Regions from separate parts of the Bacillus pumilus genome, predicted to be linked through region 1. Evidence: riboswitches for the same ligand, from Rfam matches in the RefSeq annotation. Region 1 holds a riboswitch; the other holds the start of a gene.
The links. Region 1 has a riboswitch for glycine ahead of gcvT (glycine cleavage system aminomethyltransferase GcvT). Riboswitches for the same ligand answer to the same signal wherever they lie in the genome.
Positions count from the first base shown of each region.

Region 2: another riboswitch for glycine. It lies ahead of CKW02_RS19565 (amino acid permease); the one in region 1 lies ahead of gcvT (glycine cleavage system aminomethyltransferase GcvT).

Region 1 is NZ_LT906438.1:2,209,725-2,225,495, forward strand. It holds gene CKW02_RS11270 (patatin-like phospholipase family protein) at 1-718, opposite strand, end outside; gene mntR (transcriptional regulator MntR) at 822-1,256, opposite strand; gene CKW02_RS11280 (lipoate--protein ligase family protein) at 1,342-2,178, opposite strand; gene CKW02_RS11285 (rhodanese-like domain-containing protein) at 2,399-2,779, shown strand; gene gcvPB (aminomethyl-transferring glycine dehydrogenase subunit GcvPB) at 2,822-4,279, opposite strand; gene gcvPA (aminomethyl-transferring glycine dehydrogenase subunit GcvPA) at 4,272-5,618, opposite strand; gene gcvT (glycine cleavage system aminomethyltransferase GcvT) at 5,635-6,732, opposite strand; glycine riboswitch at 6,837-6,933, opposite strand; glycine riboswitch at 6,937-7,044, opposite strand; gene CKW02_RS11305 (DEAD/DEAH box helicase) at 7,295-8,965, shown strand; gene CKW02_RS11310 (YqhG family protein) at 8,980-9,777, shown strand; gene CKW02_RS11315 (anti-repressor SinI family protein) at 9,960-10,124, shown strand; gene sinR (transcriptional regulator SinR) at 10,158-10,508, shown strand; gene tasA (biofilm matrix protein TasA) at 10,562-11,362, opposite strand; gene sipW (signal peptidase I SipW) at 11,420-11,992, opposite strand; gene tapA (amyloid fiber anchoring/assembly protein TapA) at 12,044-12,571, opposite strand; gene CKW02_RS11340 (DUF3889 domain-containing protein) at 12,871-13,149, shown strand; gene CKW02_RS11345 (YqzE family protein) at 13,183-13,377, opposite strand; gene CKW02_RS11350 (competence type IV pilus minor pilin ComGG) at 13,437-13,820, opposite strand; gene comGF (competence type IV pilus minor pilin ComGF) at 13,817-14,347, opposite strand; gene comGE (competence type IV pilus minor pilin ComGE) at 14,256-14,573, opposite strand; gene comGD (competence type IV pilus minor pilin ComGD) at 14,557-15,003, opposite strand; gene comGC (competence type IV pilus major pilin ComGC) at 14,996-15,289, opposite strand; gene comGB (competence type IV pilus assembly protein ComGB) at 15,306-15,771, opposite strand, start outside.
Region 2 is NZ_LT906438.1:3,740,663-3,756,433, reverse strand. It holds gene CKW02_RS19600 (hypothetical protein) at 1-96, shown strand, start outside; partial or broken gene CKW02_RS19595 (tRNA-Val4) at 148-478, shown strand; gene CKW02_RS19590 (YxiF family protein) at 617-1,093, shown strand; gene CKW02_RS19585 (MFS transporter) at 1,422-2,615, shown strand; gene CKW02_RS19580 (shikimate 5-dehydrogenase) at 2,858-3,760, opposite strand; gene CKW02_RS19575 (MFS transporter) at 3,779-4,960, opposite strand; gene CKW02_RS19570 (LacI family DNA-binding transcriptional regulator) at 5,401-6,420, opposite strand; glycine riboswitch at 6,685-6,764, shown strand; gene CKW02_RS19565 (amino acid permease) at 6,927-8,273, shown strand; gene CKW02_RS19560 (DUF3169 family protein) at 8,320-9,000, opposite strand; gene CKW02_RS19555 (helix-turn-helix transcriptional regulator) at 8,997-9,203, opposite strand; gene CKW02_RS19550 (NUDIX hydrolase) at 9,375-9,998, shown strand; gene CKW02_RS19545 (DUF4188 domain-containing protein) at 10,010-10,492, opposite strand; gene CKW02_RS19540 (PadR family transcriptional regulator) at 10,497-11,048, opposite strand; gene CKW02_RS19535 (hypothetical protein) at 11,246-12,148, shown strand; gene CKW02_RS19530 (beta-glucoside-specific PTS transporter subunit IIABC) at 12,497-14,356, shown strand; gene CKW02_RS19525 (glycoside hydrolase family 1 protein) at 14,361-15,771, shown strand, end outside.

The DNA of each region.
Region 1 (15,771 bases):
CGTCATGAGCACCACGCATCGTTTCAAAAAGAGCGCCAAACAGTTCAAACGCATTGCGGATGGAGTGTTGAGGGCGTTCTTTTTCGTTTGGGGTTAATGTGACACCGACGAATGGTCTTTTTTTCTCTTCGGCAAACAACCAAATTGGAAAATTGCTAAGCACGCCTCCATCCACAATGGTACAAATGCCTTTCGATGACTTTAGTTTGACAGGCTCGAAAAAATACGGCAGACTGCAACTCATCCGGATTGCCCTTGCAACAGAAAAGCGCTCTGGATTTAAACCGTATGAAGGAAGGTCGTCTGGCAGAACGAGGATTTTCCCATTTGTTAAATCAGAGGCAACAATTTTCAGCGAATCTTTTTTGAGATCCCCAAATACGGTGACCCCCTTTCGTTTCAACACATCTGTCAGCCATTTTTCCAGCCGGTCGCCTTTGTACAGACCGAGGCGCCAGTAAATGGAGACCCACCTAAGCATTTTAAACGGAATGAATTGACATCTCCTATCAAGCAAGTGATGTTCATCCATTTCATCTAAAAGCTCCCGAATCTCCTGACTTGTAAAGCCTGCTGCGATGAGTGAAGCAATGATCGCTCCAGCACTTGTACCAGCAAGGCGGACAAATTGATATCCTCTTGCTTCAAGCGCTTCATAGGCACCCGCAAGTGCTGCCCCTTTAATGCCTCCACCTGAGAACACACCATCTATCTTCATCAAGGAGCCCCCTTTGATATCACGCTATTAATAGTGTAAGAGCATATGCTTTCAATTAGAACTTTAATCAAAAAGGACACCCTCTGCATGGGTGTCCTTTTTCTTAAGATTCTTGATTTGTTTGTTCGTTTTTCTTTTGAATCGCTTTCAGCTGAACAGATCGCTCGTCGTTTTCTTCAAAGAATTGAACGAGATCGCCGATGCGGTCAATGCTGTTCCAGCTGAGATGATGTTCAATGCCTTCTACATCATCATAAATTTTCTCTTCGTCTACACCAATGATTCTTAAAAATTGCTCTAGCAGTTCATGTCTGTATACGAGACGTTTTCCAATTTTTTTGCCTTTCGGGGTTAAAATTAGACCACGATACTTCTCATAAATGAGGTATTCATCTTTATCTAGCTTCTGAACCATTTTTGTTACAGAGGAGGGATGGACAGCGAGTGCTTCTGCAATATCAGAGACTCTGGCATATCCTTTTTCTTCTATCAGCATATATATTTGTTCAATGTAATCTTCCATACTAGGTGTAGTCATAAAACCCCTCCATAATGCACCTTTACTTAATAATCATAACAATTCTACACCATCGCCCTTTAAAAAACAAGGAGTGTCCTTTGTCCTAACGCTTGTAATTCCACTCGTCTGAGGCATATTTCGTTTTGGCAAGATGGTGGACAAATGCTAACTCTTCATCTGTCAGCTCATAAGGCACAAGCTCAATATTTAATCCTTTTTCAAATCCTCGTTTAAACGCCACACGCGCATCGTCTATTGTACAAGTTCGGTCTGAGATTTCATTGATGGCGACCGCTTTGTTTTTAAAGCTTCTCTGCATCCGCTCTCTCACACGGTCGTTTGGATAAAGAAATAAATCGAACAGTTTGTCCTCATCAAGATCAATTAAGATGGAGCCGTGCTGGAGGATCACTCCTTTTTGTCTCGTTTGAGCACTGCCTGCTACCTTTCTGCCTTCTACGACAAGCTCGTACCAGGAAGGGGCATCAAAGCATACAGACGATCTTGGATTTTTTAAGCTTTCTTTTTCTTTATCTGTTCGAGGAATGGCAAAATACGCATCGAGTCCCAGTTCTTTAAAGCCCTCTAAAATGCCTTCTGAAATGACGCGGTACGCCTCTGTCACCGTCGCCGGCATTTCTGGATGTTCCTCTGACACAATCACGCTGTAGGTCAGCTCCTGATCATGAAGAACCCCACGCCCTCCAGTTGGTCTGCGGACAAACCCAAGGCCATAGCGCTCGACTGCTTCCATGTTAATTTCTTTTTCAACATGCTGAAAATACCCAACAGACAATGTCGCAGGATTCCATCCATAAAAGCGGATGACAGGCGGGATCAGCTTCTCACTATGCCAATAAAGCAAGGCTTCATCCATTGCCATGTTAAAGGCAGGGTCTTGATTTCCTGTATCAATGAAACACCATTTCTCTTTTTGCATATAAAAATCCCTTCTCTTTTACGTAGTCAATGTTAGATGATGGTCATGACCACCGATATTCTCTCTCCATCAGTCTATCAAATAGGGAACGAATTGAAAATAATTCTTACCATTTATGATGACAAGTTTCTTTTGCTTTACTATAATAGTATTTGTCTAAAACGTACCATCAGACAGGCCACTGTGCTGATGCTCAAGAAGGAGTCGAGTTGTATTGTCAATGTTCAACTATATCGTCCTCTCACTTTGTGGACTTTTCGTTCTTTATTCTGTCGGCAGCTACATTTATCAGCAGCGTATTATGAAAACGCTGACGGAAGAAGAATTTATTAAAGGTTACCGCAAAGCTCAACTCATTGATGTGAGAGAGCCAAATGAGTTTGATGGCGGACATATTTTAGGGGCAAGAAACATCCCCCTTTCCCAGCTAAAGCAGCGCAAAAATGAAATTCGTCCTGACAAGCCTGTTTATCTTTATTGCCAAAACAATTTGAGAAGCGGAAAAGCAGCGCAAACGTTACGTAAAAACGGCTGTCGTGAGATTTATAATTTAAAAGGCGGCTTTAAAAAATGGGGCGGCCGCATTAAAACGAAGAACTAACAAAAAAGACTCTGGGAGCATGATCCCCTGAGTCTTTTTTCTTTATCTTTCAAAAACGAGAACTGGATTCCGGGCAGCCTTTGTTTCGTCCATTCGTTTGACGACCGTTGTATGCGGCGCTTCCTGCACGACTTCTGGATTCTCTTCCGCTTCTTTTGCAATCTGAATCATCGCTTCGATAAAGGCATCAAGTGTTTCTTTTGATTCTGTTTCAGTTGGTTCAATCATGATGCATTCCTCTACATTGAGCGGGAAGTAGATCGTTGGCGGATGATAGCCAAAATCAAGTAATCGCTTGGCAATATCCAGTGTGCGTACACCTAATTTTTTCTGACGTTTACCTGAAAGGACAAATTCATGCTTACAGTGACGGTCAAATGGCAAATCGAAATGAGTACTTAAGCGGCGCATCATATAGTTCGCATTTAACACGGCATTATCAGTGACAGCCTTTAAGCCGTCTGGGCCCATAGAGCGAATATACGCATATGCTCTGACGTTAATGCCGAAGTTACCATAGAACGGCTTCACTCGGCCAATTGATTCTGGTCGATCATCATCGAAGTAAAAGCGGCCTTCTTTCTTCACAAGCACCGGCTTTGGCAAGTACGGAATCAAATCCTTTTTTACGCCTACAGGACCTGAACCAGGGCCTCCGCCTCCATGTGGACCTGTAAAGGTTTTATGAAGATTTAAGTGAACGACATCAAATCCCATATCCCCCGGTCTTGCTCTGCTCAAAACGGCATTCAAGTTCGCTCCATCATAATAAAGCTTGCCACCAGCTCCGTGAACGACTTCAGCCATTTCTAAAATATTTTCTTCGAATAGGCCGAGTGTATTCGGATTCGTCAGCATTAAAGCCGCAGTTTCTTCATTGACAACACGGCGCAGGTCCTCTAAATCAACAAGCCCATTCTCATCAGATGCGACGGTAATGGTTTCAAACCCAGCCACTGTCGCAGATGCTGGGTTCGTTCCATGAGCAGAATCCGGCACAATGACTTTTGTTCGTTTATGATCTCCTCTTGCTTCATGGTACGCACGGATCATCATGAGTCCTGTCCATTCCCCGTGTGCCCCTGCCGCAGGCTGTAATGTCACAGCGTCCATCCCCGTAATTTCTTCAAGATGATCACCTAGATCATACAGCAATTCTAATGCTCCCTGCACAGTGTCTGCCTCTTGTAGTGGATGGACTTGCGCGAAGCCTGCAAGGCGTGCAACCTTTTCATTAATCTTTGGATTATATTTCATTGTACAAGAGCCAAGAGGATAAAATCCGGAATCGACCCCGTGATTACGTCTTGATAATGCTGTATAATGACGCATAATATCAAGCTCAGATACTTCAGGAAGCTCAGCATCATCATGACGGATATACGTGTCATCAAATAAAGCTGGGATCTCCTGTTCAGGTACATCTAAATCAGGCAGGCTATAACCAATTCTTCCTTCTTTGGATAATTCAAAAATAAGCGGCTGATCTTGTTTATTCATGGCGATCCCCCAATTCCTTCATGAACGTATCAATTTCTTCTTTCGTTCTTAGCTCTGTCACGGCGACAAGCATGTGATGTTGAAGCTCTGGGAAGTCTCTCCCTAAGTCATAGCCGCCGATGATTCCTTTTTCAAGCAATCGTTTATTGGCTTCTTTTACAGGTTCTTGTAATTTGATGACAAATTCATTGAAATGGGCCCCTTCTACATCAGCAAGCAGTCCATATGCTTTTGCCTGCGTCTTCGCATAGTGGGCTTTTTGTACGTTTTGATACGCAATGTCTTTGATGCCTGTTTTTCCGAGTGCTGTCATGGCAACGGAAGCGGCTAATGCATTTAATGCCTGATTCGAACAAATATTGGACGTCGCTTTATCTCTCCGAATATGCTGCTCACGCGCTTGAAGGGTTAGTACAAACCCACGAACACCATTTTCGTCTTCTGTCTGCCCGACTAAACGACCTGGCACTTTTCGCATCAACTTTTTCGTCACAGCAAAATATCCGCAATGCGGCCCGCCAAACGCTGCTGGAATACCAAACGGCTGTGCATCACCAACGACAATGTCTGCTCCAAGTTTTCCTGGCGGCGTCAGTAACCCGAGTGCAAGTGGATTACTAGAGACAACGAACAGACTTTTCCCTTTATGCGCAATAGGTTCAATGTCTTTTAACGGTTCGACGACACCAAAAAAGTTTGGATATTGCACAAGAACTGCTGCTGTATCTTCGCAGACAGCCTTTTCTAATGCTGCTAGGTCCGTCTGCCCTTTTTTCGCAGGCACTTCAACAACTTCGATGTGCTGTCCTTTGGCGTATGTTTTTAGCACGGCTCTTGCTTCAGGGTGAACCGTTTCAGAAACAACCACTTTTTTCTTTTTTGTATGTCCAGCAGCTAGCATTGCCGCTTCAGCTAATGCTGTCCCGCCATCATACATCGAGGAGTTAGCAAGATCCATACCTGTCAGCTCAGCAATCATTGTTTGAAATTCAAAAATGGCTTGTAGTTCACCTTGCGAAATCTCCGGCTGATAAGGTGTGTATGCTGTATAAAATTCAGAACGTGAGATGACATGATCCACAATGACAGGCTGGTAATGATCATATACACCGGCACCAAGAAACGATGCATAGGAGACCGTATCTTTATTCTTTGCAGCTAATCGGGATAATTCCCTTACAAGCTCTGTTTCAGATGCGGCTGCTTTAATGTTGTATGCTCCTTTAAATCTCACTTTTTCTGGGATATCTGAAAAAAGCTCATCAATCGACTGAACGCCGATGACATCCAGCATTTCTTTTTGATCTTGCTCGGTTTGCGGCAAATACCTATGCTTCATCCTCTATTCCCCCTCGTTATTTGGCTCTTTTATAAAATGGTGTTGCGACGATTTTCGCTTTTAGACGTTTTTTGCGAACTTGTACTTCTATCTCTGTTCCAAGCTGCGCCTGAGAAGATTCAATTAAAGCAAGCCCGACATTTTTCTTTAATGTTGGGGACTGTGTGCCCGTTGTGACTACCCCAATCTGCTTTTCTCCTGAAAAGACCGGATAGTCTGTGCGCGGAATCCCTTTATCTATCATTTCAATGCCGACAAGCTTTCGCTTCGGCCCTTCTTCTTTTTGCTTCTTGAGCGCTTCTTTGCCAATAAAATTGGCTTCTTTATCCGTTTTGACAGCAAAGCCAATCCCGCCTTCTAATGGAGAGATATCCTTTGATAGCTCCTGCCCATAAAGCGGAAGTCTTGCTTCAAATCTCAAGGTGTCACGTGCACCGAGCCCGCACGGTATTAATCCTTTTGGTGCGCCTGCTTTTAATAAAGCCGACCAAATGTGGACCGCATCTTCTGACTGGCAATAGATTTCAAAGCCGTCTTCTCCTGTGTAGCCAGTTCTTGAAACAAGCACCTCTTTTTGAGCAACCTCAGCTCTTGATAAAAATGTAAATGGCTTGAGCGATGTCACTTCTTCATCCGCCACATCTTTCATGATGTCAGCGGCAAGAGGTCCTTGAAGGGCTAGCAAGGCGATTTGATCAGAGACATTTTGGATCAATACGTCGTTCTCACCTTGATGCTGAAGCAGCCACTCCACATCTTTTTCGATATTTGATGCATTAATGACAAGCAAATAATCGTTCTTTTCTTTTTGGTAGACGAGCAGATCATCCACTGTCCCGCCATCTTCATAGCACATGGCTGTATATAGTGCCTTGCCGTCTGTCAGCTTAGACACATCATTGGTTAATAACCTTTGTAAAAAAGGAAGGGCATCTTGACCTTTGATTTCCACCTCACCCATGTGAGACACATCAAAAAGCCCTGCCTTTGTTCGAACAGCTTCGTGCTCTTCTTTAATGGAAGAAAATTGGACAGGTAATTCCCAGCCCCCGAAGTCAATGGTTTTTGCGCCAAACGTTTCATACGCATGAAAAAGCGGTGTTCGTTTCAACATCAATCGTTTCCCCCTTTTTTCTTTCAGTGCAGATCACAAGCTGAATTTTCAGAAAAAAATCACAGCAAAAAAGGACAGAGCGCTCCCTTTTATCAAAAAGAAGTCTCTGTCCTTGCACCTGAAAGTTTACAGCACAACATCATTGTGCGTTTTCCCCTTTGGTGGTTTGCTAAAAAAACGATGAGCAAACACTCTCCAGAGTTGCGTCCGGTAAGAGTACTTTTGCCTGAGAGATTCACTGAAACGAATCAGCTTGCTCCTTCGGCGCCTGCCAGTGCTAAATAACCGCCAAGTCTCTCCCCATACCATCATCCGCTCATATTCTTCACATTTATTGGACATACTATCAAAATGGGTGACTTATTTGCTAGATCACTTACCAACATCCTACCATTAGAAACGGATGAAGAGCAACAGAAAAATCATTAACATTTTTTAAACAACCATTCATTATCGTTCGCTTTTATTCAAATATCTAGTCTTTTCAAGACCTCTTAAAAAATGAAGCGTTTAAATACAGAACAATTTTATCCCCAACCTACTAGAAAGGCAGGCGACCACATTGAATATTCAAACGATTTTTGATCAGGATTGGGCAAGTGAATTTCAGCAGCGGCTTGCAGCAGACGGCCCCTGGGCGAACTGGGAAATGTACCGTTTAGCGACGCAGGTCCAAAAAGTCACAGCCATTGATTCATTTGAAGGACTGCAAGCTCCTGCCCATCTGCCTGCATTCACGCCTTTAAAACATCAGCTTGAAGTAGCCAGAAGAGTCGTAGAAGAGATGAACGGAAAAGCCATTTTAGCAGATGAAGTGGGACTTGGAAAAACCGTAGAAGCAGGACTTATTATCAAAGAATACATGATTCGTGGACTTGCCAAAAAAATTCTCATACTCGTCCCCGCCTCTCTCGTATCTCAATGGGTACAGGAGCTGCGGACGAAATTTTATATTGATGCTGTCGAACAAAAAAAGAGCTACGTGTGGGAGCAGTGTGACGTCGTGGTTTCCTCCATTGATACAGCCAAAAGGCAGCCGCATCGAGACACTATTTTATCCATTGCCTACGATATGGTCATTATTGATGAAGCACACAAACTGAAAAACAATAAAACGAAAAACTATGAATTTGTGAGAAATCTAAATAAGAAATTCTGCTTGCTGCTGACAGCGACGCCTATCCAAAACCGTATTGGAGAAATATTTAATCTTGTCTCCCTTCTGAAGCCAGGTCACCTAGGGAATGAACATCAGTTTAAAGATGTCTTTGCCAAAAAGGATTTACAGCTAGAAGACCATGATCGTTTAAAACAGCTTGTGAATAAAGTGATGATTCGTAACCGAAGGCAAGACACGGGCATTGAGTGGACAAAACGGCATGTCAAAACGATTTCCATTGATTTCTCTCCGACGGAACAAGCATTATATGATGAAATCTGCAAGCTGAAAGAGAACCCGTCCTATACTAAACACATGTTTTCCATCATGACCTTGGAACGAGAATGCTGTTCAAGTCGCGAGGCGGTCTATATGACAATTAAAAAAATGCAGGAAGATGAAAAACATATCCTTGGATCCTCTGCTATAGCGCAAATTATGGAGAAAATCAATCAAGTGCAGCAAAACACAAAGGCGCTTGAAGTCGTTAGGCTTATTCAACAGTTAAATGAAAAAGTCATTATTTTCACCAAATACCGCGCGACACAAATTTATTTACAATGGTTTCTTCAGCAAAATGGCATCAGCTCCGTTCCTTTTCGGGGCGGCTTTAAGCGGGGCAAAAAGGATTGGATGAAAGATTTATTTAGAGAACGGGCGCAAGTGTTAATTGCTACAGAAGCCGGCGGCGAAGGAATCAACCTTCAGTTTTGTAACCAAATCATCAACTACGATCTTCCGTGGAACCCGATGCGTTTAGAACAGCGGATTGGACGTATCCACCGCCTTGGACAAGAGCGAGATGTCCACATTTACAATATGGCAACTAACGGTACCGTTGAGGAACACATCTTAAAGCTTTTATATGAAAAAATTCAGCTGTTTGAAAACGTCATTGGCGATCTAGATGATATTTTAACGCGAATCGATATCAAAGATGCCGAATCAGAACTGCATCAGATTCTCTTTCAGCACGAATCAGACGGTGACATGAAAAAGAAATTAACTCAGTTTGCTTCCTATTTAACAGAAGCAAAAACACCGCTTTTAGAAAAAAGACAGCAAGGCTCATAAAGGAGAGTTGATCAATGAAGCAGCGTGACATACATACCTTTCTTCTCCGTTTCTTTCAGGCAAATCAATGCGACATACTAGAAGAAAGTGCTGGACATATGACCGTACAACTAACCATCGATATGGATAAATTGATTATGAACCGCCCTTTTTATTGGCACTGGCTTGAAAAAACTGGTGGTGTTCCGGAGCCGCGGCAATTGACCCTCATCACCGATCAAAAAAAAGTGGATGATACCATTGAGGGTGAATTTATCCACTTCGGCTCCCCTCGTTTATTTCAAATTTTCGAAGCTGTCAAACAGCAGGGCCGATTTATCCGTCTCTATGAACGAGTCACCCCTCTCATGGCCAACCAGATCGCACTCGAGCCCTGGCTTGGTCTCAATGTGAAAATTTCTTATCTCGCAGATCGAAAGAAGGATAAGCTTTTATCACTAGGACTTCATCTAATACGCGGAGAAGTCGTTGAACAATTTCAAGAAAAGCTGGAAACCCGTGAGCTGTCATCTCAAATTCCCGATTACTGCTTTACGATGAGTACAATGATCAAGCCAGAAAGCGGCGTCAAACGGCTCTACAGTTTAATGGAGCATTACGCCCATGAGGAACCAGATGATTGGGCGGTAAGAGCTGTTCAAAAATGGAAAGAAGACACTGAACTTTTAAACCAATTTTATGAAGGGACTTCAGACACGTCTGTAGAATATGAAATAGAAAGACAAGCACTCAAAACTTTATACGAACCAAAAATCAGTCTAACGATTGAAAATGGCGGACTTTTTTACTTACAGCAAAAAAGAGGAGGTTGACCTATAGGTCCCCTCCCTTTCATGTGACGTACAATTTTCGATCAGCCAAAAGCAACGTTTGTCTGTTTGTATTGGGCGGAAAAATGACGCAAGCAAACTATGAGGTCTTACCACCTGTGTCTTTCCATTTCATGCGTTAAGTGCCTGAAATACATGATTCAGTATTTTAGGAGGGTATTTGTATGGAAAAGAAAACGAACATATTAGACAGTGAATGGGTTCAATTATTACTTGAAGCTCGTAAAGCAGGGCTAACAGTAGAAGAAGTCCGTCAATTCCTCAAATCAAGTGAAAAGTCCTCTGAGTCTCACCCTCTGGTAAGAAGTCATTCTATCAAACCTTTCTGAATGTGCTATAATATCGAAAGGAAGGTGATGACATTGATTGGCCAGCGTATTAAACAATACCGCAATGAAAAAGGCTACTCACTATCAGAACTGGCCGAAAAGGCTGGGGTAGCGAAGTCTTATTTAAGCTCAATAGAAAGAAACTTGCAAACAAACCCCTCCATTCAATTTCTTGAAAAAGTCTCCGCTGTTCTGGACGTCTCGGTTCATACACTGTTACACGAAAAAGATGAAACCGAATACGATGGTCAATTAGATAGTGAATGGGAAAAACTAGTTCGAGATGCAATGACATCAGGGGTTTCGAAAAAGCAATTTCGTGAATTTTTAGATTATCAAATCTGGAGAAAAAAAGCAAGAAGAGGAGTAAAGCGCACATTTTAGCGCATACTCCTCCAATTGCTATGCAGAACTTGATATCAGTCTAAAGACTGACTTTATTTTTTATCTTCGCTGTGTGCTTTTTCGTTTTCTTTCACGTAGCCTTTTTCATCCGTATGCTTTTTGGGATTGATCGTTAAACCATTCCACTGAGTCGCTTCGAAGGAAAGATCAATTTGAATCGCATCGCCTTGGTATTTATTTTGGATATAGTGACCAGCTTTATCCTTCGTCTGGTCATTGACAAATTCAATGATCATTTCCATTTTATCGTAATCAAACGGGTTCTTTGGTATGCCGTCATACTCTGGAGCCACTGTTCCATCAACAGTTGCTACATTAATCTTCCCACTTTCATGTAAAAACTTCTCATCGACGGCATGACGAAGCTTTTCAAATGCAGTCTGATCCTGTTTTGCCGTTAGTTCATGCAAGTCAAGCAGGTTTGCAGCATCTAAGATAATATTTTTCGGATAACCATTTCCACCTTCGGCTCCAACCGTCAGAACACTCACCTGAAACTGACTGAGAAATTCTTCAGCTGTATTCTTACCGCCATTTTTCGAGGAAGCTCCATCTTGAAACTGGCTGTAATCAAGACTCATCAGCACTTGATTGATCGCAAGTGATCCTTTATTTTCAAAATTAAATTCTTTCTTGATGCGATCACCAGGTTTTAAGTTTGAAAGGTTGATGGCGCCGGAGTTCTCTTTTGCAGATAAATCCAGCTCTCCTGTCGAGTAGACCGCATTTGCCGTTTCTACATCGTTAAACGCCGCCCATGTCCCCCCACCAATTAATGCCAGGCCTAAAGCCCCTGATAATACACCTAAACGAATTGATCTTTTCTTTGCCATGAATGAACCCCCTAATAAATTGTTTTATTGAAACCTAATTAGGTTACAAACGAAAATTTAAGCTTGTTCCTCTGACATCTGTAAATCGGCCGTGTGTCTTCGGTGTTTTGCAGCGCCTACAAAATGAAGAGTCGAATAAACGAGCAGCATCACACCTGGTATAATGAGCAGCAACGCGGTTCCAGCCGAAGTCCCTGCATACGAAAGAAGCTTTCCTGCATATGGAATGGTCACACCCGTATACTGCGCAGCCACCTGATCCGCTTTTACTAGCGTGCCGTCCTGATACATATTGTGGTCACCTTTCGTCTCAAAGGCTTTATTTGCTCCCTTTCCTTTCACCCCAACAATTCGGTGGGTCACATAAGACTGGTCCTGCTTCGTTTGAAATGTGATAATATCCCCTTTTTTAAGTGCCTCCGGTGAAGTCACTTCTTTTACGACAATGAGTGAGCCAGTCGAAAATTCTGGTTCCATTGAGCCAGATAATACTTGCTTGAATTGATAACCGAAAATTTGAGGATCTCCCCCTGTAGTTCTTGATGACAATACGACAATAATACATGCAATCATCACCGTGAACACCACCACATAAAGAATACTTCCAGACATCTTCATCCATTTCTTCATGACCTCTTCTCCCCTTCGCCTATCATTGTTTCATTTAGAAGACAGCTCCATTTAGGATGCCTTTTCTTGACACTTTGCGAGCTGCATATGTTTAGACCATATAAATGCTTCTCCAGATCCTTCAAAACCTTTAGGGTAATAGATTTTAAACACATAGATTCCATTCGTTTTTGCTTTATCTGTCGTGACAGTCGTTGTTTGTTGAGAAAGAAGGGACTGTATAGAGCCTTTTTCAAGAATATGACCATCTTGTAACGGCTTCTGCTCACTTTTCACTTTATGTAATTCCCATTTCCATTCAGAGTGTGCAATAGGTTGTCCACTATTTTTTAATGTCATGCTCAAGCTTTGAGGCGCGCAGACTGTTCTTTTGATCATCGTTTGATCAATGAGCTCCAAATGACTTCTATCCCATTTGGAAGTCTGACAATGCTGGTCCGTCTGTTCAAAATTTTCGCATGTTTTCATGACAAAATTTGAGTGCTCAATATCGTTAAAAGAAGCGTTCGTTTTTGAGATCAAGAGTGACGTGAAAATCAAACAAATGGCACAAAAAAGTACAAAGAACGACTGTTTCATTCATTCTCCAACTCCTTGAACGATTGTTCTTTAATAAGAACGATTACATACAGTATAAGGAAATACCTATAAAACCCAAAACGTCAAATTAGTCCATTTTGTTCTTAAACAAGAATGATTACGAGAAAATTCTTCCATTTTCTCATTCTTTCGCCGTATTCAATATTTTTTTGTGTGACATTTGTACTTCTTAAAAATTTACATAAAAGTGCAGCATTTGGTCAGAATAATAGCAGGTGAGGTGATGTGAAGTGAAATATGGAAAGATGATAATCATGCTCAGTTTACTGTTGGGTCCTATGATACAAGACGCCAATCCTGCGGATGCGAGAGGTTTCACTGCCGCCGCAGATCAATGGGAAACGCGGGCAGTCAAAGAAGCAAAGAAACGATATCCGCTAACGCAAGTCTTATTCAAACAAAAAGTATGGGACCGTCATCGTGAGAAGGAATCTGTGAAACAGTATCATATTACGTTAAAAGACCACACCAAAGAATTTGGGGTATTTGTCACTATTTCTTATAACCCTTACTCAAACAAGGTCAATAAAGTGATTGTTGTGGAAGAATACAGCTAATGGGGCATAAAAAAACCGCCTGCTGGCGGCTTTTTACTTTTGTCGATGTCGCTTACGTTTTTTTAGCATCATTGAAAACCCAAACGGCAGAACCCCAAATAAACGCTGTGAAAATGGCGGTTTCGTTTCCATTCTCTCTTGTTTATGTTCTTTCCGTTCGTCACGTGGTGTATTCATATATTTAATGATTTCCTGTGTCATATATTTTACATAGTCATTTGTTTTCAAGCACATTCACCTCTTCTTTCTTCAAGTGTTACCAGGAAGAGGATCATTTTATACACTGGCTATTCACGGTTTGCCCATTTCATGATTTCACGGGTCTTCCAATTCAGCACGAGTTCCCGTTCATCTGATAAACCATCTTTTGTTTTCACCCTGACTAACATGTGGATACGCTTTTTCTTTTGATCGCATGTTATCTTCTTTAATGTCACGCGGCCTTCTTCAGTGTGAATATGAGTTTGCTGCTGTTCACACAAACGATGGAATGTACGGGCAGCTTCACTCGCACCCACCCTGAAAAGCTGCTGTTTTTTATAAAACGAAATCGTCAGCTCTGCACTTCTCAGCTCTTTTTGAAACCCTATCGTCATCGCCCCTAGGATCAAGAGAAAAAATAGAATTGCAGCCAGTACATGCGGATAGATAAATCCTCCTTCCCTTTTCACGATGTAGGAACCACCCCTTTATATATGAAAAAAACAGCTTCATACACCTTACCAGACTCATCTGTGACTTTAAGGATAGCTCTATGCTGATTTGTTCTCACGCGAAATTCTTTCACCTTTTGCAATAAAGGGAGATGGCCTGCTTGATCCATTCGCTTCCGAAGCATCTCTTGATATGGCTCAATCGTTACGACTCGCCCTTGATCAGATACATACTCTAACGCTTTACCTCCTTGCACCGATCGAACAGCCGTTGCTCGGCTTAATTCCTCATCTAATTGCAGAACAGTCTGTTTCCACTCCATTTGCGAAAATCGGTTAATCTCTTCAAAAGGACGGGCTTTCTCAGCTGTAGAAAAGATCAGTACACAGCCAAAAGAAAGGAACAAAAATAGCTGCAATTGCCATAAAGCCTGGACAAAGGTAAAACCTTGTTCACCGTTCAGCAACCTGGTGAAAGCATATGGTCTGCTTTTTTTGTATGTTGTATGATACACATCCCTTCTCTTTACTCCAATTGAATACATATGTGATGTCGCCTCGCTTCTTTTTGACAGAAGATTTTGTACCCTCTATGAACGATTCATTCATCTGTTCATGCAAAATTTGATAAGCCTCAAGTTTGGCTCTTACTTCATTTTTCCCTATTATGATTTTTTCATAGGCCGGCATAAGCACAAGGGCTGCAAATAGGAAGATATGACAAGCAAACAGCGCTTCTATCGTACTAAACCCTCTATTGCTTTTGAACATGGATTCGCCCGCTTCCTAAATAGATCGTGAGCTTATACGTTTGACTGCCAAATTGAATGATGAGAGACCCGCCGCTGCTTGGATGTCCGTTTACATTAAAATAGATACCTTGTGGAAATGTAGAAGCCTGAATGCTTCCCTTTTGTTGCTGAAAAGAAGCAATGACTTCGCCATCCTTTTGATCGATTACTTGATACGATACATGTGGCGGATGGAATTCAACATATACACGTGTTTTTTTGACAAATGCAGTATTAGCAGCCAATTGAAAATCTTGTTTCATGATGTTCACTTGTTTTTTGGCTTCAGCGTCTTCTATTAAATTTGGGATTTTTACTCCTATGATCGACAATAGAATCGATAGAACCAGTAAGATCATTAGCTGTTCTATGAGGGTAAAACCCTTTTCATGAAAAATTAATTTATTCATGCTTCACATGGCCGTTTTGAATGACAATTGCTTTTCCATTAGGACACGTTAATCCCTTTTTAACATAGCCTTCTTTTTCTAATTCAGCTAAAGATGGTGTCTTGCCATCGTGCTCTAATTCATATGCCATCACCTGAGTGCTCACCATTGATTTAAGCCCTTCACAGCCCTTTGCTTGAATCGTTTGGTGGTGACGAGTAATATTCGGAATGGTAATAAGTAAAAGAATCGAAATCACAAGCATGACAATTAACATTTCTAACAGAGTAAATCCTTTATCATTCATGTCTTTGCCCTCCTCCTTACACTTGCTCCATCAGTTGATACATTGGTAAAAGAATAGATAAATACACAATGAGTATAAGAATTGCCGTCAGTCCATAGATAACCGGCTGCAGCCACGACATCCATTTTTCAATTTTCAGCTCTGCATTCTCTAATAGAAATTGACTGTACGTGTACATTTCTCTTGCAAGCATCCCGCTCGCTTCACCATGCTCGATGACGGCTGCAAAACGTTTTTCAAAAAAAGGAGACAGGCTCACTTGATGTGCCATTCTCTCTCCTTTTCTTAACTCTTCAATCATCTGTTCTGATATTTCTTGAAGAAAGGGTAAGTAGCTTTGCTGCTTAAAAGCTAGCAAGCTCTCATACATCGATAATCCAGCCTGAAGCAGTCCGCTTAACTGTAGAGAGAAAAGATACGTATGCATCAGCCGCATTCCTTTATATAAAAAAGGAAACCTGCTGATCACCCTCAGCTTCTCA
Region 2 (15,771 bases), 1.5 Mb from region 1:
GAGGTTAGTGTTGAATTTTTAGATAATCTTATTGAATCTTATTTAGATACAGAAAGGTATCTAGAAGAAGTGGATGAGCAAATAAATGAAGATTAATTTTTGTGGCTTTGAGACAGATGACAAGTTGGACTGTATAAATTAGTCACTATAAACCCTTCATATGAATTTAAGGAAGATCAATTTGGTGACTGACTTAGCAATAATACTCCCAGAAGAAATAAGTATTTTCTCAGATTTTATCCAAGATATTTCAACAGAAGAAGTGGATGAGTATATAGAATATATTCAAAATGTTATAGATGGAGTTTATGAAAACTTTGAAATTACATTGAATGCTACCAGTGCAAGTATCAAAAGAGAAGAGACAATCGTTGAACATCATTATAGAATTGAAGAACCTCATGAAAATAAAATTGAAACAAAAGAATTCATAAGGCTGTTGTTAATTTGGAAAGAGAAAATACCAGAAATATCCTAAGGTTAAATATCATATTGACGATTAGAATAATGATTCAGGCACTTGATTAGTCCTTTAGGCTACAAGTGCTTTTGTTTAATTAGAGATCTTAAGATGTTTGAATACAAAAAGTAAGGTAACCCTAAAATGGTGATATCTATGAATAACAACAGAAACTCAAAAATCGAAACCTTAAAAAGAAAAAGCAGAAGAAAGCACTTAATGAACGAATTAAGCTATATGACACTTCCAGAAAACGCATTTTTAGATATCGAAGAAAATCAATTGTTTTGTCAAAAGGTTTTTACTTTCCTTCAATCAAGAGAAGAGAAAGTTCAAATACATGGAAACCACTACCGAGAGCATATTGAGAATTCTGAACAAATGTTAAAGGAAATGGTTAAAAAGGTAAAAATAACACCTACACAAGGCAGATTACTATTTTTTCGAGATCGTGAAATTGAAGCCCTTTTAGTGAATGTGGATGAAGTGTTTAGTCATTTAAATCAGCTTCTTGAGCAAACGAAATTTTCAACTGGATATGGTGATTTTCTTTTAGTCGCAGAGGATTTTCGTTTTGGTTTATGCATAGAGCGAACGGAATATTATTATGAGCTAAGTATTTGGGGGTTATAATAATTAACGATGAATAGAGTTGACACATCATTTAGGGAGTGGAATTAGCCACTCTTTTTTTCTAACGATGGAGTCATACGCTTGATCGATGATTTTCTCTCAAATTTAAGCAATTCACTATCATTACCTTTCACATTCATATAAAATAAGAGCAGTGAAAAATTGAAGAAATGCTTGATACATGAAGGGCATGTAAGCGGTGAGCTGCATGACATGATGAGATGTATGAACGTGAAGGCTGCAAAGCTGTTCTTCCTCACATATGAGATCTTATAAGCGTAACCATTATTTATCACTTCATTGCGATGGTGTTGAGGGGTGTGTCAGGATGAGGAATCCGTATGTGAGAACGGCTTCTAGTCTTTATATCAATTATTTTTTATTAGGGATGGTCAATATTATATTGGCTTCCAATATGCCATTTTTAATCAAACAGTTAGATACCAATAGTGCAGGAATTAGTTATATGATTTCGGCGCTTGGCATTGGCAGGGTGCTTACGTATGGTTTATCGGGCGTGCTGTCAGATCGTTTTGGGCGAAAGCCGGTCATTTTGGTTTCGGGTGTGCTGATGGCGGTGTTCCTCATCGGAATTCCGTTGTCTCCAAATTACCAAATCGCGTTTGCGTTTGCGATTTTGGCAGGGGTCGCGAATTCAGCGATGGATGCAGGGACGTATCCTGCATTAATGGAGGCTTTTCCGCAAAACTCGGGATCTGCGAATGTGATGGTGAAGGCCTTTATATCAATTGGGGCAACCATCTTGCCATTGGCGATTTTCTTTTTAGCAGAGCATGATTTGTTTTATGGAATAGCATTTTTTGTTCCTGCTCTGATCTATCTTGTGAATGTCTTGATGCTGTGGACCTTGCCATTTCCGAATCATCGCAAGGTGGAGCAAGTCCAGGTAACGGAGCATGACGGACTTCCGCGCTTCTCGACAGAGCCTACATTTTGGAGAGAAGGGATCGCACTCATTGTGATCAGCTTTACGTCAAATGGGCTATATGCGTTGCCGCAAATTTGGCTTCCTACTTACGGTGAGGCCATATTGGGGATGACATCGGGCAGTGCTGTGAAACTGCTTAGTTACTATAGCATGGGCGGGCTGCTGTCTGTCGTGATGCTCGCATTTCTGTTGCGCCGTTTTGTCCGTCCGGTCACTGTGCTGCTGATCTATCCAATCATTACACTTGTTTCTATTTGTGTGCTCTTGGTCGTGAAATCCCCAGTCATCGGAACCGTCAATGCTTTTGTATTGGGATTTTCAACAGCAGGAGTTTTTCAGCTGACGTTAACTGTGATGGCTGAATTCTTCTGGAAAAACAAAGGGACGATGACAGGAATTATCTCCACAGCGGGCGGTGTGTCGGCTATCGTCATTCCGGTCGTAACAGGTTTAATTCAGAGTCACTTGTCCATTTTACAAATCTTTATGTTCGATGCAGTGGTGGCTGTTGCGGCCATTATCGGCGCACTGTATATCCTGTATCGATACCGCCAAATCATGGTACATGATTAAAAAAAAGACGACCTCCGCCGGAAGTCGTCTCAGCGTGTAGACAAACCCTCGCATTCTTTGTCAGGGCTGTGCTCCTGTGCTCACGAATGTCAAATTCGCTCCGCTCCTGTGCTCGCCCTTCCTAGACTGCAAAGGTTTTCTATCACGCTGAAAAGAAGACAAAGGGCTAAAATGAAGATCATTTTAGCCCTTTGTCAATAATGTAAGACGACCTCCGCTTAGGAAGTCGTCTTTCTTTTGTATTAGAAACGGTCGTTTTCAAAAAGAATCTGTTTCACTTGATCAACTGGCATATCTTCACCAGTAAAGAGTTTGTAAGCAAGTGCACCTTGCCATAGCATCATGCCAAGACCGTTAATGGTTTTTGCGCCAGCTTCCTGTGCTTGAGCAAGGAGCTTTGTTTTTTGCGGATTGTATACGACATCTGTCACGATTAAATCTTCACGCAGAACATCAAGCGTATCATCGATGATGCTGAGCTGATCTAGTGGTTTCATGCCAAGGCTTGTCCCATTTGCTAAGATTGCACTTTCTGCTACTTCACGGCGGAACGCGTCTTTGTCTTCAAGTGGGAAAATGTTCGCTTTGACACCAAATGATTTCATTTCTTCGTTGATGTACGTCACATTTTCTTCAGCTTGAACAAAATATTGATCATTACGAGCAAAAATACTAATTTCACGAATACCAGATTGTGCAAGCTGAATCGCAATCGGAGTAGCGGCACCGCCTGAGCCAACGAGTGTGACCTTTTGTCCAGCTAATTCAACGCCATGCTCAATCAAGTTTCTCACGTAGCCAAGACCATCTGTGTTGTAGCCAATCAGCTTGCCATCCTTGTTCACAACGGTGTTGCTTGCACGTGTGTATCTTGCAGAATCGTCTAGTTCATCTAAGTAATCTAATACTTTCATTTTGTTCGGCATAGAGACGTTAAATCCAGCAGCCCCCATTGCTTTCATACCGTATACGGCTGCTTCTAGTTCATCATTCCCTACTTCAAATGCGAGGTAAGCATAGTTGATCCCTGTTAGTGTATAGCCAAGGTTATGCATCCGTGGTGAAAGGCTGTGCCCGATTGGTGTAGCAAGAAGACCGACTAATTTTGTTTTCCCATCAATATTTCGTTCATGTATGTTTGTCATGATTGACATCTCCTTTAATTATCTAAATAATTTTTTCATGCGTCCAAGAACAAAGACCGCTAGCAATACGCTCATAACCGCAATGATCATATCGAAAAATAACGTCATTTTAATATCGTACGTGCTGACCAACCCACTTGTAATGAGCGGCACGAGAATAAACGCGGAGCTTGCCGCAATGTTGACGTAGGATGAAGCCGTTGCTTTGTTTGTCGGGAATAGTTTCATCATGATACTCATCGCCAGCTGGAAGATTCCCGCTGTAAATAGCCCTAAGAAAAAGGTGCTGACAATCACAATGCTGTATGTTTCGATTTGAAATAATGAAAGCATCGCAAGGAATGCTCCAATTGGATAAATAATTGCCACCATAATAGGTGAAATGAATTTATCTAAGACGATCGACAGCAAGAGAACAGACACCAGTGCACCGATACTAAAATAAGATAGAAGCTGTGTGGCTTGTTCTGTGCCAAGTCCGATTAATTTTAACCCGAGCTGCGGAAGCCATGTCTGCCATACGACAAACAATGCAGTTGACGTGAACCCCATGAGTACAACAGCTAAGCCTTCACCAAGCATTTTAGGTTCTTCCTTCATTTGTTCCTGTACTGGAAGGTCACCTTGTGAAGAGACTTGCTTATGGTTCGGGAACGGCATAAAGATTAAGTAAATCCCAACAAGCAAATAAAGAAGCCCTAGTCCAAAGAACGCCCAGCCCCAGAAGATGTCATGTGCAATAAGGAATGCCAGGATAAATGGAAGAACAGTCGCTCCAATTGAAACGGACGCCTTCACTAAAACAGAAGCTGAACTTGCCTTTTTAGGAAACGATTCTGTCAAAGCAGGATATGTTCCCGAATCAAGTAACGAGTTTGCAATCCCAGCAGAAATCGCAAAGATAAATGCTAGTGTATAACTCGTTGTCGTTGGAATACCGATTAAGAATAATAAGTAAAGAAAGTTTCCTGTAATAATGACAGGCTTACGTCCCCAGCGGTCGGCTAACCGGCCTGAGAAAAAGAGAGCAACCAGTTTACCAATTCCGATCGCCGATACAAGCAAGCTGATTTTCGGAATATCCACATGGTAGCGTTCAGATAAGCTGTCCATGTTGGAAGCTACAATAATATTGATCATGCCGAGCATGAAGTAGTTTAAATACATGCCAACAGACGATTTAATATAAGGATTTTTCATGTTCCCACTCCTATATTTGAAACCCCTTTAGGGTCAAATTCTTGTATACCCTTTGTTATTTCCTTAAAAGTAAATAATATGATGCCCATCACAACACCCCTTGTGTAATTGATGAAAAAAATAATGAATATTCATCTGTTTTTCAATTAAGTACATCGTTCTACTAAAACCTAAAAATAAAAATAGAATTGATAAGAAAGTAAATCTTCATAATTTGATCAGAATCAGAAAATTCCACTTTTAACTGATGTTGATTAAAAAAACGATACTCTGAAATAGGTATAACGATATACTAAAAGAAGCAACGAGATAAATATACTCCTGTGTTTTAAATGTGTCAAGTTTATGACTTTGTGATTTAAAAAAATAAAAATGAAACAAAGAAATAGTTGACTTGATCAATAAAAAAAGAGAATTGCTGCATGCAATTCTCTTTTTCATCATGAGGGAGCGGTTTCTCTAATATGAAGTTGAGGCTTTAATATCAATCTCTGCAGCTCTTCATCCTGTTCGTTCATTTTATGATATAAAAGGTTCGCTGCTTTTACCCCGATGGATCGGGGGAAGGAGGAAACAGTGGTGAGCGGCGGATGGTACATCTCCGCTTCAGGAACATTATCGAATCCAACCACATCGATATCTTCACCAGGCTTAATGTCACGAGCTGATAGTTCTTGAATGACCCCAAATGCGACTAGATCACTAAAACAAAAAATAGCAGTAGGAGGCTCAGGCTGATCAATCACTTGGGCAAGCGCTTCTTTCCCGCCTTCACGAGTAGGTTCTATGTCAATAATAAGAGAATCATCAATCATCAGATTTTCTTCGTCATGGGCTTTTTTGAAACCTTTCATCCGCTCAATCCAAGTCGATGAGGTCTTGATGCCGCCTAAGAAGGCGATACGCCGATGTCCCTTTTGAAGAAGATGACGAATCGCCATCCAAGCACCTTGTTCATAATCAACGCCGACATAGTCACATTGCACATCTGATAATTCACGATTTGCCAGTACTTTTGGGGTGCGAATTTGATTTAATTGTTTGACCGTTCGTGCAGAGCTTTTTGAAGCTGGGTTTAAAATAATCCCGCCCACTCGGTGCTCTACCATTGTGGAAATGAGCCGCTCCTGTTTATCGACACTGTCAAAGGTCGTACCAAGTAAAACAGTATAGCCTAGTGATTCAAGCGTGGTTTGCACGCCAATTAAAAACTCAGAAATAAAGGTGTTAGAAATATCCGTGACAATCACACCAACGATATTTGAGCTTTTTGACCGCATGTTGGCAGCAACGCGGTCGTATACGTATCCTAAGTCCTCCATGGATTGCAGTACTTTTTTTCGAGTGGCTTCAGAGATTCTAGGATTATTTCGAACAACAAGTGATGCCGTTGAAGTCGAAACACCGGCATGCTTGGCGACTTCCTGTAATGTGACACGCTGTTTGTTCATTTTTTTCATTTGTTTTCACCAACTTCCATGGATTTCCTAACTTTGTTCTTGATCAAGAGGGATTTCTCCAGCAAACGAGCCGAACATCTTTTGATTTATTATACATGAATCAAGAGGGATTGATGAAGTGAAGTTATATGGCTACCACCGTCAATCATAAAAGATTTCCATTGACAGCTTTCTTTTAGAGGCGTAAAATATGAAATTATTCAGAAATAGCAACATTTTAATTAAATAACGAAGGCTATGAATGCTGTGGGTCACACTATGGCAGGAGCAGCTTCTGGAGAGACCGCATGAATGTGCGGCGCCGAAGGGTTCACAATCTCAGGCAAAAGGACAGAAGAGTACGAAATATTGTATTTGTAGTGCATGGATGACGCCGTGTATTGCTTTTCGCTATTTTGCTATTCTTTTATGACCGAGAGATTGGAGCGCATCCAATCTCTTTTTTTATGGACTTTTTGAGAGTTCATTATTTCAGTATAAGATCGTGTCGTAGGAGGGCGTTAGCATTGGAACAACAAGAATTGAAACGAGATTTATCAAACCGCCATGTTCAGTTGATTGCAATTGGCGGAACCATTGGAACTGGGCTATTTTTAGGCTCTGGAAAGGCCATTCAATTGGCAGGTCCATCGATCATTTTTGCTTATTTAATTGTCGGGATGGCGATCTTTTTTGTCATGAGGGCACTTGGTGAACTGCTCTTATCGAAGACAGGCTATCAGTCATTAACCGATATTGCAGAGGACTACCTTGGTCCGTGGGCATCCTTTGTGACAGGGTGGACGTATTGGTTTTGCTGGATTATGACCGCGATGGCGGATGTTATTGCTGTCGGAGTGTATGTGCAGTATTGGTTTGATATCCCGCAATGGATTCCTGCCATCATTTGTTTGTTGATTTTACTAGGGTTTAATTTATTAACGGTGAAGCTTTTCGGAGAAATGGAATTCTGGTTTGCACTTATTAAAGTGATTACGATTCTATTATTGATCGGCGTTGGAATTGTCCTTTTAATCATTGGTTTTCAAACAGATGCAGGACCGGTGACGGTAACGAATCTTTGGTCACACGGCGGACTATTCCCGCATGGTGTCACAGGCTTCTTACTGTCATTCCAAATGGTCATCTTTGCGTATGTGGGAGTGGAACTGGTCGGTGTGTCCGCAGCAGAAACAGCCAATCCACAAAAAAACATCCCGTCTGCGATTAATAAAATTCCATTAAGAATTCTATTTTTCTATGTGGGAGCGATCTTTGTTTTACTATGTATCAACCCATGGACTGAGCTCAGTGCATCAGAAAGTCCTTTTGTAAAAACCTTTGGGCTGATTGGAATTCCAGTAGCAGCGGGACTCATTAATTTTGTTGTCTTGACGTCTGCGGCTTCGGCTTGTAATAGCGGTATGTTCTCGACGAGCCGAATTTTGTATAATCTCAGTCATCAAAAACAGGGCCCATCTTCCTTTGGACGTCTGAATAAGCACGCTGTTCCAAGTAATGCACTATTCGTTTCAACAATTGTGGTATCGGTCGGTGCTCTTTTAAGCAAGCTGATTCCAGAGCAAGCCTTTGGTATTGTCACAACCATCAGTGCCATTTGTTTCATTTGGGTATGGAGTATTATTTTAATTTGCCATTTGAAATATAAAAAAACAAAGCCTGAACTGCATGCAGCATCTACCTTTAAAGCACCGTTCACACCATTTGTAAACATTTGTGTTCTTGTCCTTTTTGCTGCCATTCTTGTGATCATGCTGTTTGCGGATGCAACACGCCCGGCGCTCTTGTTAACACCGGTTTGGTTTGGTTTCTTATTATTGATTTATGCACGAAAGAAACGCCGTGCATCATAATGGACGGAAAAGCACAGCCTTTGCATTGGGCTGTGCTTTTGTTCATTTAACGATTTCTAATCCTGAACATATAATTTGCATTCAAAATGATTAAAACAAGTCCAATCACGATGATTGAGAAGAGTTGAGAGTGATTGGCTCCAAGGGAATACACAATCAGAATAAACATGGCACTGGTCAATAAGATGTTCATCATTTGATACGTGTGAAACAGTCCGCCAAGCATCACATGCTTTTCACCTTCGTCAGAAATAGCGAGCAGCTTTTTACTATAATCTTTGTCAGACGGGCTTGGGAGATTGCGATTAGGGTAGACAAGTTGTAGAACGGATATCGCTACATAAGAACTGATAATGGTGACGATAAATAAAGCAACATTGACGAGAATCAGCCAAATAGGCTGTTCGGTAACGATAGCCATACCGGTGGCAATTATGGACAAAATGGTACTCACCGTATTGGATAAAGTCGAATCAGTAAAGGTGCGATACTGTTTTGCTTCGAGTTCATCCTCTTCATCTCCAGATACCGAAAGAGATACTCTTTTCTTCATACGTGAAATCCCTGAAAAACAATAAACAATCAATACAATCGTCAATCCACTGATGACAAGTGTCGCTTCGAATGCAATATCAAGAAGTGTCATTTCAAATTCGGCAGCCAGCAGACAGTAAGCGCCGAGAAAGCCAAGGAGAGCACCTGAGAGCAGTTTGTATACAGTTTTCATGATAGTTCATCCTCCTCGAATAGAAAAATACGTTCAATGGGTTCCTGAAAAATTCGTGAAAGCTTAACAGCGAGCAAGAGAGACGGCATTAATTCATCGCGTTCCATTAAGCTGATGGTCTGACGAGAAACCTTTGCACGCTTGGCAAGCTCAGTTTGGTTCAAACCATCACGTGCACGAAGCTCTTTTAGCCGATTTTTCATTCTGTCACCTCAATTTTGATCTGAATCTTTCTTTGATTGTAAAACATGTTATTCAAATTGACAAGTAAAGTTGTCAATTTGATAAAAATAATTGTCAGATAAGATCATCTTTCTTCAAAAGGTGAACCATGATACGCTAAAAGAAAGAGAAACAGAAAATAGGTGATGCCCGTGTTCATTGACCAATTAAAAAATGACTTACATCAATCTCAACCGTTATTTATTGGAGAAGAAACAGCGTTCAAAGCTGCAGTCCTTGTCCCTTTGGTGCAAGTAAACGGAGAATGGCATATTTTATTTGAGGTGCGATCGCTCATCATGAGAAAACAGCCGGGAGATATTAGCTTCCCAGGTGGCAAACTCGACGGCAGCGAAACAGCACAGGAAGCTGCATTGCGAGAAACACATGAAGAGCTGGGCATTCCGCCAGAATCGGTGGAGATTCTTGGACAGCTTAGTCCTTACATTGCGTCTCCATCCTTCGTGGTCTACCCATATGTCGGGATCATTGATGAACAAAAAGTGAAACACTCCTTCAATCAAGAAGAAGTAGAAGAGACCTTTACTGTGCCTCTATCATGGCTAAGTCAATATGAGCCGTACCTACATCATGTATCCGTTCAGCCAACTCCTGCTGAGGATTTCCCTTATGAAAAAATCATGAATGGTGAGAAGTACCGCTGGGGAAGCCGTTCGATAGAGGAATGGTTTTATGATTATGAAAACTACACCATTTGGGGATTAACAGCCCGCATATTAAAGCATTTTGTGACCGTTGCAAAAAGAAATTCCTAGAGATTCGCTCTCTAGGAATTTGTTGTTTTCAGCCGTTCTTTCGCTGTTTGTTTTCCTTTACCAATTGGAATAGGCGCTCTCGCTTGGCTCAGTCCATAGGAAGGCATATTCACATAGACAGATTCATACGAGCCGGCTTGAATTTGATAGGTTTCATGATAAATACCCACTGCGTCATTGTTCTGAGCCCTCTGATGGAAGTTCTTCCAAGCCGCCAAATGTTTTTCCATCTTCGCATAAGCCAGAAGGTCATCTGTTGATTTCCAATATTGGATCATCGCTGTCGTACGTAAGCCAAAGTAATTCTCTGTCCCGAGGAAACCAAGCTCATCTTGATGGGTATACAGCTCTTTGATCATGCCAGGCATCGCCATGAACACAGGCATCCATTGATGAACCGCCCAGCGTTTGTTGATCCGCATGCCGATAATAAACACAACAATCGAGTCAGAATTCTCTGTTGTAAATCTGCCAGCACGTATGTCTTTTTTCATTCATTTACCCTTCCTTCTTCATCAAATGGGATGTTTCCACGCACCAATCAATTCCTGCTTGAGCCACTCTTTTTCCGTAATCTAAAGTAAACAGCCAATACTTCGCATCTGCTTCATCTGGATAAAGCTCTTGAATGTTTTCTTCAATCGAAACATAGGTCTCATAACGGATACGAAGCTGCCTTTCATAATCCTGTAGCAGTACCAGCTTTTTCTCAATCGAAAGATATTGACCGAAGAATAACTTTAATAACACTTCATTTCGTTCCGTTGGTAACTGATCGAGAGGCTTTGCCAGCCACTCTCTTAACGTCTCCAGCCCTTTTTCAGTCAGATGATATTCCCGCTTGTCGGAGCGGCCAGACGTAGAAGCGGGTGAAACCTCAGCAAGACCTTCCACGACTATTAACTTTAAAGCTGGATAAATTTGTCCATAACTAATTTTCCAAAAATGATGCAAGCTCTTATCAATTAATTGCTTCACTTCATACCCAGACTTACAATCTGTCGTTAAAATACCTAAAATCGCATACGTCGTATCATTGTATTTTTTCATATCAGCACACCTATCTAAAAGATATATCATTTAGATATATAATAATTGATATTCAGTGGAAAATACAAGCAGGTTTTAAAAAATATATTTTATAAAGGAGGTGAAGAGACAACAGATTTTGTGAATTGGGAAGATGAATCACTCATATAAATTGACATGACGATGGAGAAAAAAATAATGATAGCGGAGGGGGACAAATGAGCAAATCAAAAATTTGGATCATGGCTGTCCTGACGGTACTAGTCATTGGTGCAGTTGGCTGGATAGCATATCAAGCAACCGCAAAAAAGAGTGCACTGAATCACTCCTACGCCTTTGCGTATAAAACAAAAGATCGTGTGAATTGGTTTAAGGTAACGGAGAGAAAAGGGAAAGTAACAGGTCATCTGAATGAAACCATTCTGGAAGAAAATCCGGAAATGCATTATGATCCTAATCTATTTAAAAATAAATATCAATTAACTGGAAAAGTAATTGAAAACGGTTACGAATTTCAAGTGAAGCAAGGAAAAGATACGGCTATATACGAAGTTCATATTGCTGGAAAAGATCTTTCTGTGAAAAAACAAGGTGAAAACAAAAGCACCACATACAAAGCGGTTGATCAAAAAAAGCTAAAGGCGTATCAAAAAGTCATTCAAGATCGATATGATGAACTAATAGATGACTCAGAAAATAGATTTTATGATTATTTAAGAGACTACATCAAGAAAGTAACAGGCGCTTACGGTTATCTGTATACTGCGGAGGATGATTCATACCAACTATTTCTACAAGTAAAGCACATGCATATTGAGTCAGAATGGTCAGGGTCTTTTCTGATGAGAACAGTTCCAGGGGATGGTAGTGAACCTTATAAAGAGACGAAACATAAAGCCGGTGGTGTTTCTGATGGAATCATGTTTGATATCAGTACCTATCCTCAAATCGAAGAGCACAAAACGGGTATTATCGTAGGTTCGACGAATCGAGGTGCAAAATCAATAAAACTTCCTCTGAAAATAGCAGGCGGCACTGTAGAATTTAAACCAGTCACGAAACAGGAATATCAAAAACAATCTGAAGCATTTAAAAAGCAGGCGGAAGAAAAGAAAAAATAGACTGTGTTAAACCAGATGAGTGAGTCAACTTATCTGGTTTTTTTATGGTGGAAATAGTTCTTATTAATGATAAAAGGAAATAGGTGTATAAAAAAAGAGAAAGGCTGCTTCAAGTAATTAAAGAAAAGAAATTTGGGTATATGGACCTTAATAATTTTTAGAAAAATAAATGTTGACGCTTTCATATAATCGATATATACTAAAATCAAATCCAATATTGATAAATTAGACATGTGACTGGTCATGCAGGCAGGATCTAAAAACGATGAATTTCTTTAATTTGTCGTTTTAGGTCCTTTTTTTGTTGCTAAAATATAGGTCTCATGTATGAGAAAAGGGGGAGAAAAAATGGATTACACACAGGTTGCCAAAGACGTTTTACAGCATGTAGGTGGCAAAGAAAACATTGCGCACCTTGAGCACTGTTCAACAAGACTTCGCTTCACACTAATTGATCAGAAAAAAGCAGATGTACCAGCACTAGAAAAAACACCAGGTGTCATAGCTGTCAGAATGTCAGGACAATGCCAAGTGGTCATTGGGAATGACGTCATTGAAGTGTATCAAAAGGTAACAAAATTAATGGGCGGCAGCTCGCCTGGACAAGACGTGCCATCCAATCAGCCAAAAGAAAAAAGAAAAATAGGCACAGTTCTGTTAGATTTCATTGTAGGTGTCTTCCAACCGCTTGTTCCAGCTATCGCAGGCGGAGGGATTTTAAAATCATTTCTTCTCCTTTTCTCTCTATTAGGCTGGATGGATGCAAAGGGTCAAACCTATCAAATATTGAACATGGTAGGGGACGCACCACTTTACTTCCTGCCTTTACTAGTCGCTGTAACGACGGCGAATAAACTAAAGGTAAACCCATTGGTCGCATTATCAGCAGTCGGTGCGCTTCTTCTTCCGAACATGACGGCTATGCTTACTGAAGGTGCGCAATTGCTGTCATTCGACGTGAAAAATATAGCTTATGCGTATCAAGTGTTCCCAGCAATCCTTTCTGTATTGCTGTACGCTCAAATGGAAAAATTCTTTACACGATTTTCACCAAAACCAATTCGGATTTTCTTTGTTCCAATGATGTCATTAGTCATTACTGTACCAGTTACATTACTTCTATTAGGACCGATTGGTTTTACAGCAGGACAAGGTTTTTCATCCATCATTCTTGCAATGTTTAATACAGTAGGATGGGTAGCTGTCGCGATTTTAGCAGCAGTCCTTCCATTCATGGTCGCATCAGGTATGCACAAAGCGATGGTCCCTTATGCAGTCACAACGATGGGTACCCTTGGGAAAGAAGCACTTTATTTGCCAGCATCACTTGCGCATAATATTGCGGAAAGTGGAGCGTGTTTCGCTGTAGCACTACGCACAAAAGACAAGGTACTCAGATCAACAGCCATTTCGGCAGGGATTTCAGCATTTTTTGGTATCACAGAGCCTGCTTTGTATGGTGTGACACTTCAAAATAAGCGAGTCCTTGGAAGTGTCATGATTGGTTCGTTTGTTGGCGGGATCTTCATTGGATTAGTTGGTATACAAGCCTTTGTACTTGTTGGCCCTGGATTAGCAAGTATGTCGATGTTTATATCAGATGAGCTCCCACGAAATCTAATGTTTGCTGTCATTGGAGCAGTCATTTCGTTTATTGTCGCCTTTATCGCTGCTTTTGTATTAGGTAAGGATAAAACAGTAGAAGAAAAGACAAATGATCAAGCGGCATTTGCTGAACAAATTGGAGCAGGTGAAACATTCAAAAGTCCTGTGATAGGTCAAATGATCTCTCTATCTGAAGTAAAAGATGATATTTTCTCTTCAAAGGTCATGGGAGACGGAATTGCCATTGTCCCTTCAGAAGGAGCGCTTTACGCACCAGTAGATGGTGAGGTGACCATGCTGTTCGAAACAAATCATGCACTTGGTATGAAAACGGACCAAGGGGTTGAAGTACTATTCCACATTGGCATTGATACCGTTCAACTGCAAGGACAGTATTTTCATCCAAAAGTGCAGGCAGGAGAACGTGTTCAAGCAGGAGATTTACTGATTGAATTTGATGTAGAAAAAATCATAGCTGCAGGTTATGATCCAGTTACACTTGCTGTCATCACAAATACAGATCAATATGAAATAAAGGTACAGCCATTACAAGAGGTCAATCGTCAAGATACATTGATGGTTGTCACACAATTAGGAGGCTAAACATATGACAACAATTAAAGGTTTTCCAAAAGGGTTTTTATGGGGCGGCGCAATTGCCGCCAACCAGGCAGAAGGCGCCTGGAATATAGATGGAAAGGGACCATCAGTTGCAGATATTGCAATGTATCGTTCCAATTTAAGTGTAGAAGATTATGAAGGACATCTTGCTGTGACTTCTGAAAATATAGAACGTGCAATAAAAGACCCAGATGATAAAAAGTACCCTAAACGCAGAGGGGTTGATTTCTATCACCACTATAAAGAGGATTTGGCTCTATTTGCTGAAATGGGCTTTAAAACACTTCGCATTTCTATTGCGTGGAGTCGGATCTTCCCTACTGGAGAAGAAGCTGAACCAAATGAAAAAGGGCTGCAATTCTATGATCGTGTATTTGCCGAAATGAAAAAACTCAATATAGAACCGATTGTGACACTCTCTCATTATGAAATGCCTTTAGCCCTTAGTGTGAAATATAACGGCTGGGTGGAAAGAAAAGTGGTCGATCTCTTTGTGAAGTTCGCCAATGTTTGTTTCGAACGTTATCAACATGATGTGAAATATTGGCTCACCTTTAATGAAATTGATAGTATTCACCGCCACTCATTTATTACAGCAGGAATTATTCCTGATCGTTGCCCAGAAGGTAAAGTAGAAGAGACCGTGTATCAAGCGCTCCATCATCAATTTGTTGCATCTGCTCTTGTAACAGCTGATTGCCATCGTATTATCCCAGGCAGCCAGGTTGGATGTATGCTGACAAAATTGACAACGTATCCGCATACGTGTCACCCGAATGATGTGGAACAAGCCTTAAAACAAAACTTAGAAAACTATTTCTATGCAGATGTTCAGGTGTTTGGCGAATATCCGCCACTGATTACACGGATGCTTGAGAGAAAAAATATTCATATTCATATGGAAGCAGATGATCTCAATATTCTAAAAGAAAACACAGTCGATTTCATCTCATTTAGCTACTATATGTCTTTAACTGAATCAGCTCAAGAAGGGTTAGAACAGACAGAAGGAAATACGATTCGTGGAGTCAAAAACCCTTATCTGCCTTCAACTGACTGGGGCTGGCAAATTGATCCGGTTGGTCTGAAAATTTCTTTAATCGAACTGTATGATCGCTATCAAAAACCTCTTATCATTGTCGAAAATGGAATGGGTGCAAAGGATAAAGTTGAAAGTGATGGCTCTATCCATGACGACTATCGAATTAACTATTTTAAAGAGCATTTCCGTCAGATGAGAGAAGCGATTGAAGAGGGCGTCGATCTCTTTGGATATACGAGTTGGGGCTCCATTGATATTATTAGTGCAGGTACATCACAAATGTCAAAACGCTATGGCTTTATTCACGTAGATCAAGATGATGATGGGAACGGAACATTAAAACGATCTCGAAAAG